One region of the Rothia sp. ND6WE1A genome, then DNA from elsewhere that is predicted to be linked to it. Evidence: predicted binding sites of a transcription regulator. Region 1 holds the regulator's gene; each other region holds the start of a gene.
What was found. Region 1 encodes HrcA, which represses chaperone genes, less so after heat shock. Its sites were predicted from a motif close to TTNGCACTCGNNNNNNNCGAGTGCNAA; they were not measured.
Positions count from the first base shown of each region.

Region 2: the regulator HrcA is predicted to act here: its motif matches at 1,561-1,587, upstream of groL (chaperonin GroEL).
Region 3: the regulator HrcA is predicted to act here: its motif matches at 1,748-1,774, upstream of groES (co-chaperone GroES).

Region 1 is NZ_LXTU01000051.1:59,557-62,835, reverse strand. It holds gene A7E48_RS06545 (DUF3097 family protein) at 1-773, opposite strand, end outside; gene hrcA (heat-inducible transcriptional repressor HrcA) at 891-1,886, shown strand; gene dnaJ (molecular chaperone DnaJ) at 1,944-3,068, shown strand; gene A7E48_RS06530 (16S rRNA (uracil(1498)-N(3))-methyltransferase) at 3,081-3,279, shown strand, end outside.
Region 2 is NZ_LXTU01000027.1:33,028-36,306, reverse strand. It holds gene A7E48_RS03025 (uracil-DNA glycosylase) at 1-446, opposite strand, end outside; gene A7E48_RS03020 (DUF3263 domain-containing protein) at 497-784, shown strand; gene A7E48_RS03015 (LytR C-terminal domain-containing protein) at 835-1,461, shown strand; gene groL (chaperonin GroEL) at 1,747-3,279, shown strand, end outside.
Region 3 is NZ_LXTU01000031.1:11,509-14,787, reverse strand. It holds gene A7E48_RS03365 (glutamate--cysteine ligase) at 1-244, opposite strand, end outside; gene A7E48_RS03360 (class I SAM-dependent methyltransferase) at 369-1,655, opposite strand; gene groES (co-chaperone GroES) at 1,865-2,161, shown strand; gene groL (chaperonin GroEL) at 2,195-3,279, shown strand, end outside.

The DNA of each region.
Region 1 (3,279 bases):
AGCTTTTTCCACCCATGAGCAATGTCTGCTTGATCTTCATGGGGCCATCCAAACCGTTTGAGGATTCCAACCTTCCATTCTTCCGTCCGGGGAACAACTGGCCACTGCTTGATGCCCAGCGTGGAGGGTTTTACTGACTGCCACACATCAATGTAAGGATGTCCCACAATCTTGATATTGCCGCTGGCACCTTTAACGCGCATTGTGTCTTGAGAGATTCGGCTTTCCTTGCTTCCAGGCACCAGATGATCTACTAAAATACCTAGTTTGCGGTGCGCTGAAGGTTGGAAAGCTACCACCTTTTCCGCTAAATCGTCTATGCCGTGCAGGGGCTCAACAACAATACCTTCGACGCGCAGATCATGACCCCAAATTTTTTCAATAAGTTCGGCATCATGGATACCTTCCACCCATAGCCTGGAGGCCCGCGCCACCTGTGCTGGTGCGTCCTCCACCGCGAGAGAGCCAGAACGGCTCACCATTCGAGCCGCTTTTTGAGGTGCGCGTTTCGGCGCGATGACTTTAACCGGTTCACCTTCGAGTAGGAAACCAAAGCCCAGGGGGAAGGATTTGACTCTGCCTCGTGCGTCTTCCAGTCCCACGACCCTCATCCCACCGATTGTTTCAAGGGAAACGACGACGCCTACCCAGCCGCTCTGAACGTCTTCAAGGAGTAGCCCCGGCATGACGGGTACCTCCCGCAGCTGCTGTTTTTGAAATTGCTGGTTCATGGCAGAAAGATCTTGCGCTCCCCATTCATATCTATTGGGCATCGGTGCTCCTTTGCTTTGAGCGTACGAAGAGAGGTAGAGAAACCATAGGTATTAGAGTTGAACTAGCATTTCTTGCATTACAGTGCCAACTTTAAGATTTCGATATGGAGAAAAGGATTGTCATTGACACGTCAACATCAAATTCTTCAAGCCATTATCGAAGACTATGTCAGTTTACGTGAGCCTGTAGGTTCAAAAGCGCTGGTGGAGCGACATCAGCTAGGTGTTTCCAGCGCTACGGTGCGTAATGAAATGATGGCGCTAGAGGAGCAAGGGCTTATTCAAGCGCCCCATTCAAGTGCAGGACGTATTCCAACGGCAAAAGGTTATCGTTTTTTTGTTGACGAAATAGCCAAACCTAGGCCGCTAAAGCCCGCTGAAAAGAATGCGATTCATCGCTTTCTCGACTCATCAGATAGTTTGGATCAAGTCTATGAGCAAACGGTGCGGCTGCTATCTCAGCTCACCCATCAGGTGGCTGTATTGCAATTGCCCGTTGCTACTGGTGATTCGGTGCAGCATGTAGAAATTATTGAAACATCAGAGCTGACCGTGGCTGTTATCTTGATTGATAATTCAGGGCAGGTTCATCAAAAAATAATGGGACTTAAGCAACCCTTAGCATCAGCGGAGGATGCCCAGCAGAAAATACACTCTTTGGTGAAAAGCAAAAGCTTCTTTGAAGCACATAAAGCTATCGTAGCGCACAATGAATTACTGTCGAATATGAGCTTGCGAAGTATTCTTGCTGGTATAGACGATTTGTTACTCGCTCAACAAAATTCTCGGCTTCTCATCTCTGGCACCTCTTATCTTGCCAATGCTACCCACGATTTTTCTCAAAGTATTGCACCGATTCTTGAGGCACTGGAAGAACAGGTAACTATGCTTCAATTGCTGAATGCGATGGTGGCTGAAGAGGAAGTAACCGTTCGAATCGGAGCCGAGACACAAAGTCAGCCTTTGAGCGAGGCTTCTATTGTTGCTTCAGCTTATGGACCAGAAATCACTAGGAACCTTGGAGTGATTGGGCCAACCCGGATGGATTATTCATCGACGATGGCAACGGTTCGGGGAGTCGCTCAATATCTCTCAAGAATTTTGGGAACATGAGTTTCACTCACTAAACTTTTATCAGAATTTTGACGCCGATTAGAAAGCAGTAACTCTTTGAGCAACCACTATGAAACCCTGGGCGTGGCAAGGGACGCAAGCCCGGAGGAAATCAAGAAAGCTTATCGCAAGATGGCGCGCAAGCTCCATCCCGATATCAACCCTTCTCCTGAAGCCGCAGAGGAATTCAAGCGTGTGTCGCACGCGCACGATGTTCTATCTGACCCTGAAAAACGCCGTATCTATGACCAGACAGGTAACGAAAATGGTCAGGCTCAGGGTGGTTTTGGTGGTGGCGGCTTCGGCGGGTTCGGAGGTTTCTCAGATATTTTCGAAACTTTCTTCAGCCAGCAGCCGCAAGGGCCTGCGTCCAGAACTCGCCAGGGGCAGGATGCGCTCATCAACGTGCGCATTGATTTGAAGGATGCAGTTTTTGGTATCAACAAACCAATTACTGTTGACACCGCCGTAGTATGTGATGTTTGTGGGGGAGACGGTTGCGAACCCGGCACTCACCCTGAAACCTGCGAGATGTGTAAGGGGCAGGGTTATATGCAGCGTCAGGTTCAGTCCATCTTGGGAACTGTCGTGCAGCCGGTAGAGTGCCCCTCCTGTCAGGGGTTTGGCACCGTCATTAAGCATCCGTGTCAGGAATGCTACGGTGAGGGGCGTGTCCGCGAGCGCAAGCCTCTGACCGTTAAGATTCCTGCAGGTGTCAATAGTGGCGCTCGTATTCGTCTTTCCGGTGAAGGTGAGGCCGGCACCGCCGGCGGTCCTAACGGGGATTTGTATGTCGAACTCCGCATTAATCCGGATCCGACTTTCATGCGCGAGGGCGACGATCTTCACGCTCGGGTAGGTATTTCGATGGCGGCAGCCGCGCTGGGTACCACGATTTCTTTGGATACTTTTGACGGTGTGCAGAAGCTTGATATCAAAGCCGGTGCGCAATCGGGCGATGTGCTGACCCTTAAGGAACTCGGAGTGCAGCATCTTCGCAAGAATGGTCGGGGAGATTTGCATGTGCATATTGAGGTTCGCACTCCTACCGACCTCAGCCGTGAGGAAAAGGAATTGCTAGAGAAGTTCGCGGAGCTACGCCAGGAGGATTTGCAACAGAGCGAGACGATTTCTGAGAAGCAAGGATTCTTCTCTCGTATCAAAGATCGTTTCGATAAGTAGGGTGATTTTATAATGTCTGCACCTATTTTCTATCTTGTGGAGGGGGAGCTAGACGACGTCGCCGTGGGTGATGTAGTTGATGTGCAGGGGACCGAAGGTCACCATGCGCGAAATGTTAAACGTCTTCAGCTGACTGAAAAGATTGATCTCTCTGATGGAGAAGGTAAGCGGCTGCGCGGGGAAGTGGTTGAACTTCTTGACGATGGTCTAA
Region 2 (3,279 bases), on a different contig from region 1:
GTGATTTTTTCCCAGCCCAGGTTACGGTGCGAGCCGGCTTTTCCAGCTTCTACCGAAAGAACGCGGTTCATCAACATGACACCCTGCTCGCTCCACGCCGAAAGATCGCCGTGGGCAGGAGGCGTAATTCCCAAATCAGCATGAAGTTCTTTATAGATATTTTGGAGCGAGCGAGGGAGCGGGCGTACTTCTGGATGCACGGAAAAAGAGAGCCCCATAGCGTGACCCGGAGTGGGGTAAGGATCCTGACCGATGATTAAAACCTTCACGTCGGCTAGCGGTGCTTGAAAAGCATTGAAAATATCTTGTGCAGGGGGTAGCGTGACCCGTTGCGCTAGATGTTCTTCGCGAAGAAAATTTCCCATAGCGCGAATATTGGATTCGACCGGAGCTAAAGCTTCTGCCCAGTCTGCTGCCATAATTTGATCGAGCGGTTGAGCGGGCATGGTTACTCCTTAGGGGCACATGAAAAATTAATCTGTTTTAAGATTAGGCTATGAATACTAACCGAGGGGAGGGTGCAGAGCATATGGAAGATCTTGGCGCGTCATTGAGCGATGAAAATCAAGCAGGGGCGGAACTGACTGACACCGAACGGTCCATCCTGGCGTTAGAGAAACGACGGTGGAAATACCCCGGTGCCAAAGAACAGGCTATTCTGGCAGAACTTAACCTGGGGCCTATTGCTTATTATCAGAAACTTAATGTACTCATTGATGACCCCCGCGCTATCCGTATCGAGCCCGCACTCACCCGCCGTCTGCGTGAGCACCGCGACTCCTAGACCTGCTGTGTACCCTAGAGAGTAGCAAGATTGACAACGAAAGATTCCCAGTGAACTCATACCCCCGTGACGAATTCGATGACGTTCCCGAAGACTCAGCCCGCCGTGGAGCCTACCGCGGGCAACAAATCGATCAATCCACTTCCCGTGGGGGAACGATTGCCATACTATGCGTGGGTATTTTAGGGCTTCTTCTCGGCGCTGTGATGTTCGTGGTGCAGCCGCGTACGCTTGCCCCCGATGCTCCCAATAACGTTTCGGCGGCAGTGAGCGACCCTGCCTCGGAGAGCTCCAACGAAAGCCAACAAACGCCTAAAGACCCTTCAGAAATAAACGTGAAAATCTATAACGCGGGCACCTATCCCGGTGCAGCTTCTGAAGTTGAACGCGAAATGAAAAAAGCTGGCTATAACGTCACGGCTACATCGAACTGGAAGGGCGAGAGCATCCCCTATTCCATGGTTTACTACGCCAACGGGTTCATTGCAGAAGCTAACACCGTGGCAGATGGTTTGGGTTTCTCTTACTTTGAGGAACAAAAGGACGCGCCTGCCGATATTTCGGTAGTTTTGGGACCAGATTTTGCTGGAATCCCCGAAGGAAGCTTTCAAGAAAATGTGGCTGCTCAGGAAACCGCCACGGCGTCGGCAACTGCAAGCGAGGCTCCGGCGCCCTAGTGCTGGGGAGGCAGGGGAAGCCCTGTGCGCTCACGGCGATTAAGCAGGGGTAGGGGCCGCGAATGTTTGCGCTCGCTCGCTTCAAGTGTCAAGATTGAATTAGCACTCGAGGAGTCTAACTGCTAAATCGTAGTGCTAGGTGTAGCAGTTTCCTTGGGAAATAATTTTGCTTTCAGTAGGTGAGGCGCAACTGGCTCGTGAAGAGCGCGAGTACGGGGCGTCGTCCGTCGCGGGCACCGCTGAGAGAGGTAAGAATTCTCTTAGTCCAGGAGGGATTAAGTAAAAATGGCAAAGCTTATTGCATTTGATGAAGAAGCACGCCGCGGTCTGGAAAAGGGTCTCAACACCCTTGCAGACGCCGTGAAGGTAACCCTTGGCCCTCGCGGTCGCAACGTTGTTTTGGAGAAGGCATGGGGCGCTCCCACCATCACCAACGACGGTGTATCTATCGCTAAGGAAATCGAACTCGAAGATCCTTACGAGAAGATTGGCGCAGAGCTCGTCAAGGAAGTTGCTAAGAAGACTGACGACGTCGCTGGCGACGGCACCACCACCGCAACTGTTTTGGCTCAGGCACTCGTTCGCGAGGGTCTGCGTAACGTGGCAGCTGGTGCTGATCCTCTTTCCCTCAAGCGCGGTATTGAAAAGGCTGTAGAGGCTGTTACCGCTGAGCTTCTTTCTTCCGCTAAGGAAGTTGAAACTGAAGAAGAGATCGCAGCAACCGCATCCATCTCCGCTGGCGATAAGGAAATCGGTAAGCTCATTGCTGAGGCAATGGAGAAGGTCGGTAAAGAAGGCGTGATTACCGTTGAGGAGTCCAACACCTTCGGTCTTGAACTCGAACTCACCGAGGGTATGCGCTTCGACAAGGGCTTTCTTTCCGGTTACTTCGTCACCGATCCTGACCGCCAGGAAGCAGTTCTTGAAGATCCCTACATCTTGATTGTGAACTCCAAGATTTCCAACGTGAAGGATCTTGTTCCTGTTCTTGAGAAGGTCATGCAGTCGGGCAAGCCCCTGTTGATTGTTGCTGAGGACATCGAGGGCGAAGCACTTGCACTGCTCGTGCTCAATAAGATGCGCGGTTCCATCAAGTCGGTTGCTGTAAAGGCTCCCGGCTTCGGTGACCGCCGCAAGGCTCAGATGGCTGATATCGCTATCCTCACCGGTGGCCAGGTTATTACCGAAGAAGTTGGTCTGTCTTTGGATCAGGCAACCATCGATTTGCTGGGTACCGCCCGCAAGGTTGTTGTGACTAAGGACGAAACCACCATCATCGAAGGTGCAGGCGATCAGGCTGCTATCGAGGGTCGTGTAGCTCAGATTCGCGGCGAAATCGCGAACTCTGATTCTGATTACGACCGTGAGAAGCTCCAGGAGCGTTTGGCTAAGCTGGCTGGCGGCGTCGCAGTTCTTAAGGCAGGTGCTGCAACTGAGGTTGAACTCAAGGAACGCAAGCACCGTATTGAGGACGCCGTTCGTAACGCAAAGGCAGCTGTTGAAGAGGGCATCGTAGCCGGCGGTGGCGTTGCTTTGATTCAGGCTGGTGTGAAGGCTCTTGATTCTCTCGAGCTGACCGGCGACGAGGCAACTGGCGCAAACATCGTCAAGGTTGCTATCGACGCTCCTTTGAAGCAGATTGCTCAGAACGCTGGTCTTGAGCCCGGCGTTGTTGTTGATAAGGTTCGCGGTCTGCCTGCAGGTAACGGTTTGAACGCTGCTACCGGCGAGTACGAAGACCTCATGGCTGCAGGCATCAACGATCCTGTGAAGGTAACCCGTTCGGCTCTGCAGAACGCAGCTTCCATCGCTGGTCTG
Region 3 (3,279 bases), on a different contig from region 1:
CTAACTGGTGGACCGCTTCGGCAACATTAGCGGAAACACCAGTCACGAGCTCCACCGTATTATCTAAAAATTCACCGGTAATATGCGGGCCGGTGGAAGCATCTAGCAGTTCAGGAGAAAGTTCCTCTATCAAATCGAATACTTCTTGCGCTCGTGAGGTGAGCTCCATGCTCTTGCTATCGACGAGCGCTAATTCCCACTCAACACCGAGGGTTGATTGAGCCGATTTGGCGAATGAAATCACTAAGGTTCTCCTGAACGATGAGAAGTAAGGCGTCTGACTTTAATGATAGGTCAGCGAAAAAGTGGATTTTACATACGAGTACACATAGTGAGATGTCTCTCAGGGTGCTAGAAAAGGGAGGCTCTTATCCGGTAAAAGTCATCAGCGGTTGGGCCGATAATGCCAAGCGTCGAGATGCTGTGCCTTCCCCTAGCCTCGTGACAATCAGAGTGCCTTCAACGGAACCCTTTTTCTTCTTGCTCTGCCCCAGGAGCTTTTTACGTAGTTGCTCAGGAACAATATCTACCCCGCGTTTTTTGATGGTAAGCGTACCGATGTTTTCTTCGCGCACCCATTTTTTCAACACTTTTTCTTGCAGAGGCATCTCGCCAAGAATTCTATAGCCGCTCACGGCAGGGGAGTCTAGCTCCTTGTCGGCGCTGAGATAGGCAATGTGTTCGTCTATCAAATGTGCACCGAGCTGATCCGCGAGTTCACTCACCAGGTGCGCACGCACAATAGCGCCGTCGGGTTCGTAGAGGAAACCTTCAATCTCGCCCGAATCCGCCGGGGGAACCTCAACGTCATCGATAGCGCTGGTGATTTCAAAGAGTATTTCAGGTTCCAGTGGATGAGGGGAAAGCAACGTTGCACTGCGGCGCACGTTCTTACGGGCGAGCGCATTGAACCACAGAACTACTTCTACCACTTGGCCGCCGTGGCTAATCCATTGGGCTTCGCACTGCTCGGGAATTTCATGATGGGGGATTCCCGGCCCCATCTTCACACCCATGGGGATACCGGTTTGAGCCAGTTTCACCACAAACGATAGGGGAGGAGAGAACGCTTCGGCGTCGAAAATTCGAGACGAGGTTCGCCCCTGCTCCACTGTGCGTCGGGCAGGATCTAGCCAGAGCCCTTGAACGGGGTTTCCTTCGTTATCTTTTAGCTCAGATATATCGAGGTGCTCAACATTTCCCACTTTCACCATCGAACGAGGGTAGTCGGAGAGATTATGGGCAGTCATAGCGGCGGTAGCTTCATCAAGCTCCACCGCAAGCACGCTCATGCCCGCGCGCGAAAATTCTAGAGAATCTGCTCCGATGCCACACCCTAAGTCTGCAACCGACACCACGCCAGCTTCTTTGAAACGCTGAGCATGCAAACGCGCCACTGACGCACGGGTTGCTTGCTCGAAACCAGGCTCGGTCAACACCATTTTTTGAGCGGCTTCGCCAAATTTAGAGAGTGCCTGCGTGCGCAGCTTCGCTTGATTCAAAATGGCGGATACGGAGGGAGGGCCAAACCCTTCAGCTCGCAGAGCACTGGCATATTCCAGAGCATCCTTCTGCAGGTAAGGGACGAATCGGTCCACGGTTTCAAGTTCTCGCGCAGATAGTGCAAGCGCCGGAGGCGAAGAAAGTAAAGACATCACTGCTCATCTTAGCGAAGACATCCGGTGCGCTCATCGCGAAACGCGCGCGCTTTCTTGACCCTGAAACGCCAGCGGTTCTAAAGTTTGTATTAGCACTTGACCGCTCACAGTGCTAAACGCCTTCGAGGGCGGCACCGCGACGACGTCCTTGATAGCTCTCTGGAAACGGTCACCCATCATAAGATTTCATCATCGATGAAGGAGTAATAATGTCTTCCATCAAGCCTCTTGAAGATCGCGTAGTAGTTCAGATTGTTCAGGCAGAGCAGACCACCGCGTCAGGTCTGGTAATTCCCGATACCGCTAAAGAAAAGCCCCAGGAAGCTAAGGTCGTAGCTGTTGGCCCCGGTCGCGTAGACGACAAGGGCAACCGCCTTCCCGTAGATGTAGCAGAAGGTGACACCGTTATCTTCTCCAAGTACGGCGGAACCGAAGTTTCCTTCGAAGGTCAGGACTACCTGATTCTTTCTGCCCGCGACGTTCTCGCAGTAATCTCCAAGTAAATTATTCCCACAAACTAAGGAGCTGATGAGTTCATGGCAAAACAGCTAGAATTCAACGATGCTGCTCGCAAGAGCCTCCAAGCCGGTGTGGATAAGCTTGCAGACACTGTCAAGGTCACCCTGGGCCCTCGCGGCCGCAACGTGGTTTTGGATAAGCAGTGGGGCGCACCCATCATTACCAACGACGGTGTTTCCATTGCCCGCGAGATTGAGCTGGATGACCCCTACGAAAACCTTGGTGCACAGCTTGCCAAGGAAGTAGCGACCAAGACGAACGACGTTGCCGGTGACGGTACCACCACCGCTACCGTGCTTGCTCAGGCATTGGTTGCCGAAGGGTTGCGTAACGTTACCGCAGGTGCGGCGCCTGGCGAGGTTAAACGCGGTATCGAGCTAGCTACCCAGGCAGTTTCGCAGCGCTTGCTCGATAACGCGCGCGAAGTTCAGGGCGAAGAAGTAGCTCACGTGGCTGCTATCTCAGCCCAGTCACCTGAAATTGGTGAGCTTCTCGCAGAGGCATTTTCTAAGGTCGGTCAGGACGGCGTCATCACCATTGAAGATGGCTCCACCACCGAAATCGAGCTGGATATCACCGAAGGTATGCAGTTCGACAAGGGTTACCTCTCACCTTCTTTCGTTACCGACGCAGAGCGTGCCGAGGCAGTTCTCGAAGATACCGCAATCCTGCTCTACCAGGGCAAGATTTCCACGGTTCATGAGATTATGCCCGTGCTGGAAAAGATTGTTCAGGCGAAGAAACCGCTGACCATCATTGCTGAGGACGTAGAAGGCGAAGCTCTCTCTACTTTGGTCGTCAACAAAATGCGCGGCAACCTCAACGTTGTTGCGCTGAAGGCACCCGGTTTCGGCGATCGTCGCAAGGCTATCTTCGAAGACCTTGCCATCTTGACCGGCGGCACCGTTATCACTAACGAACTCGGCGTCACTCTAGATTCAGTCACCATGGAGCAGCTTGGCTCTGCCCGCCGTGTGACCGTAACAAAGAACAACACCACCATCGTTGACGGCGGAGGTACCTCCGATGCTGTTGCTGATCGTGTGGCTCAGCTCCGCAAGGAGATTGAGCGTGTTGATTCTGAATGGGATCGCGAAAAGCT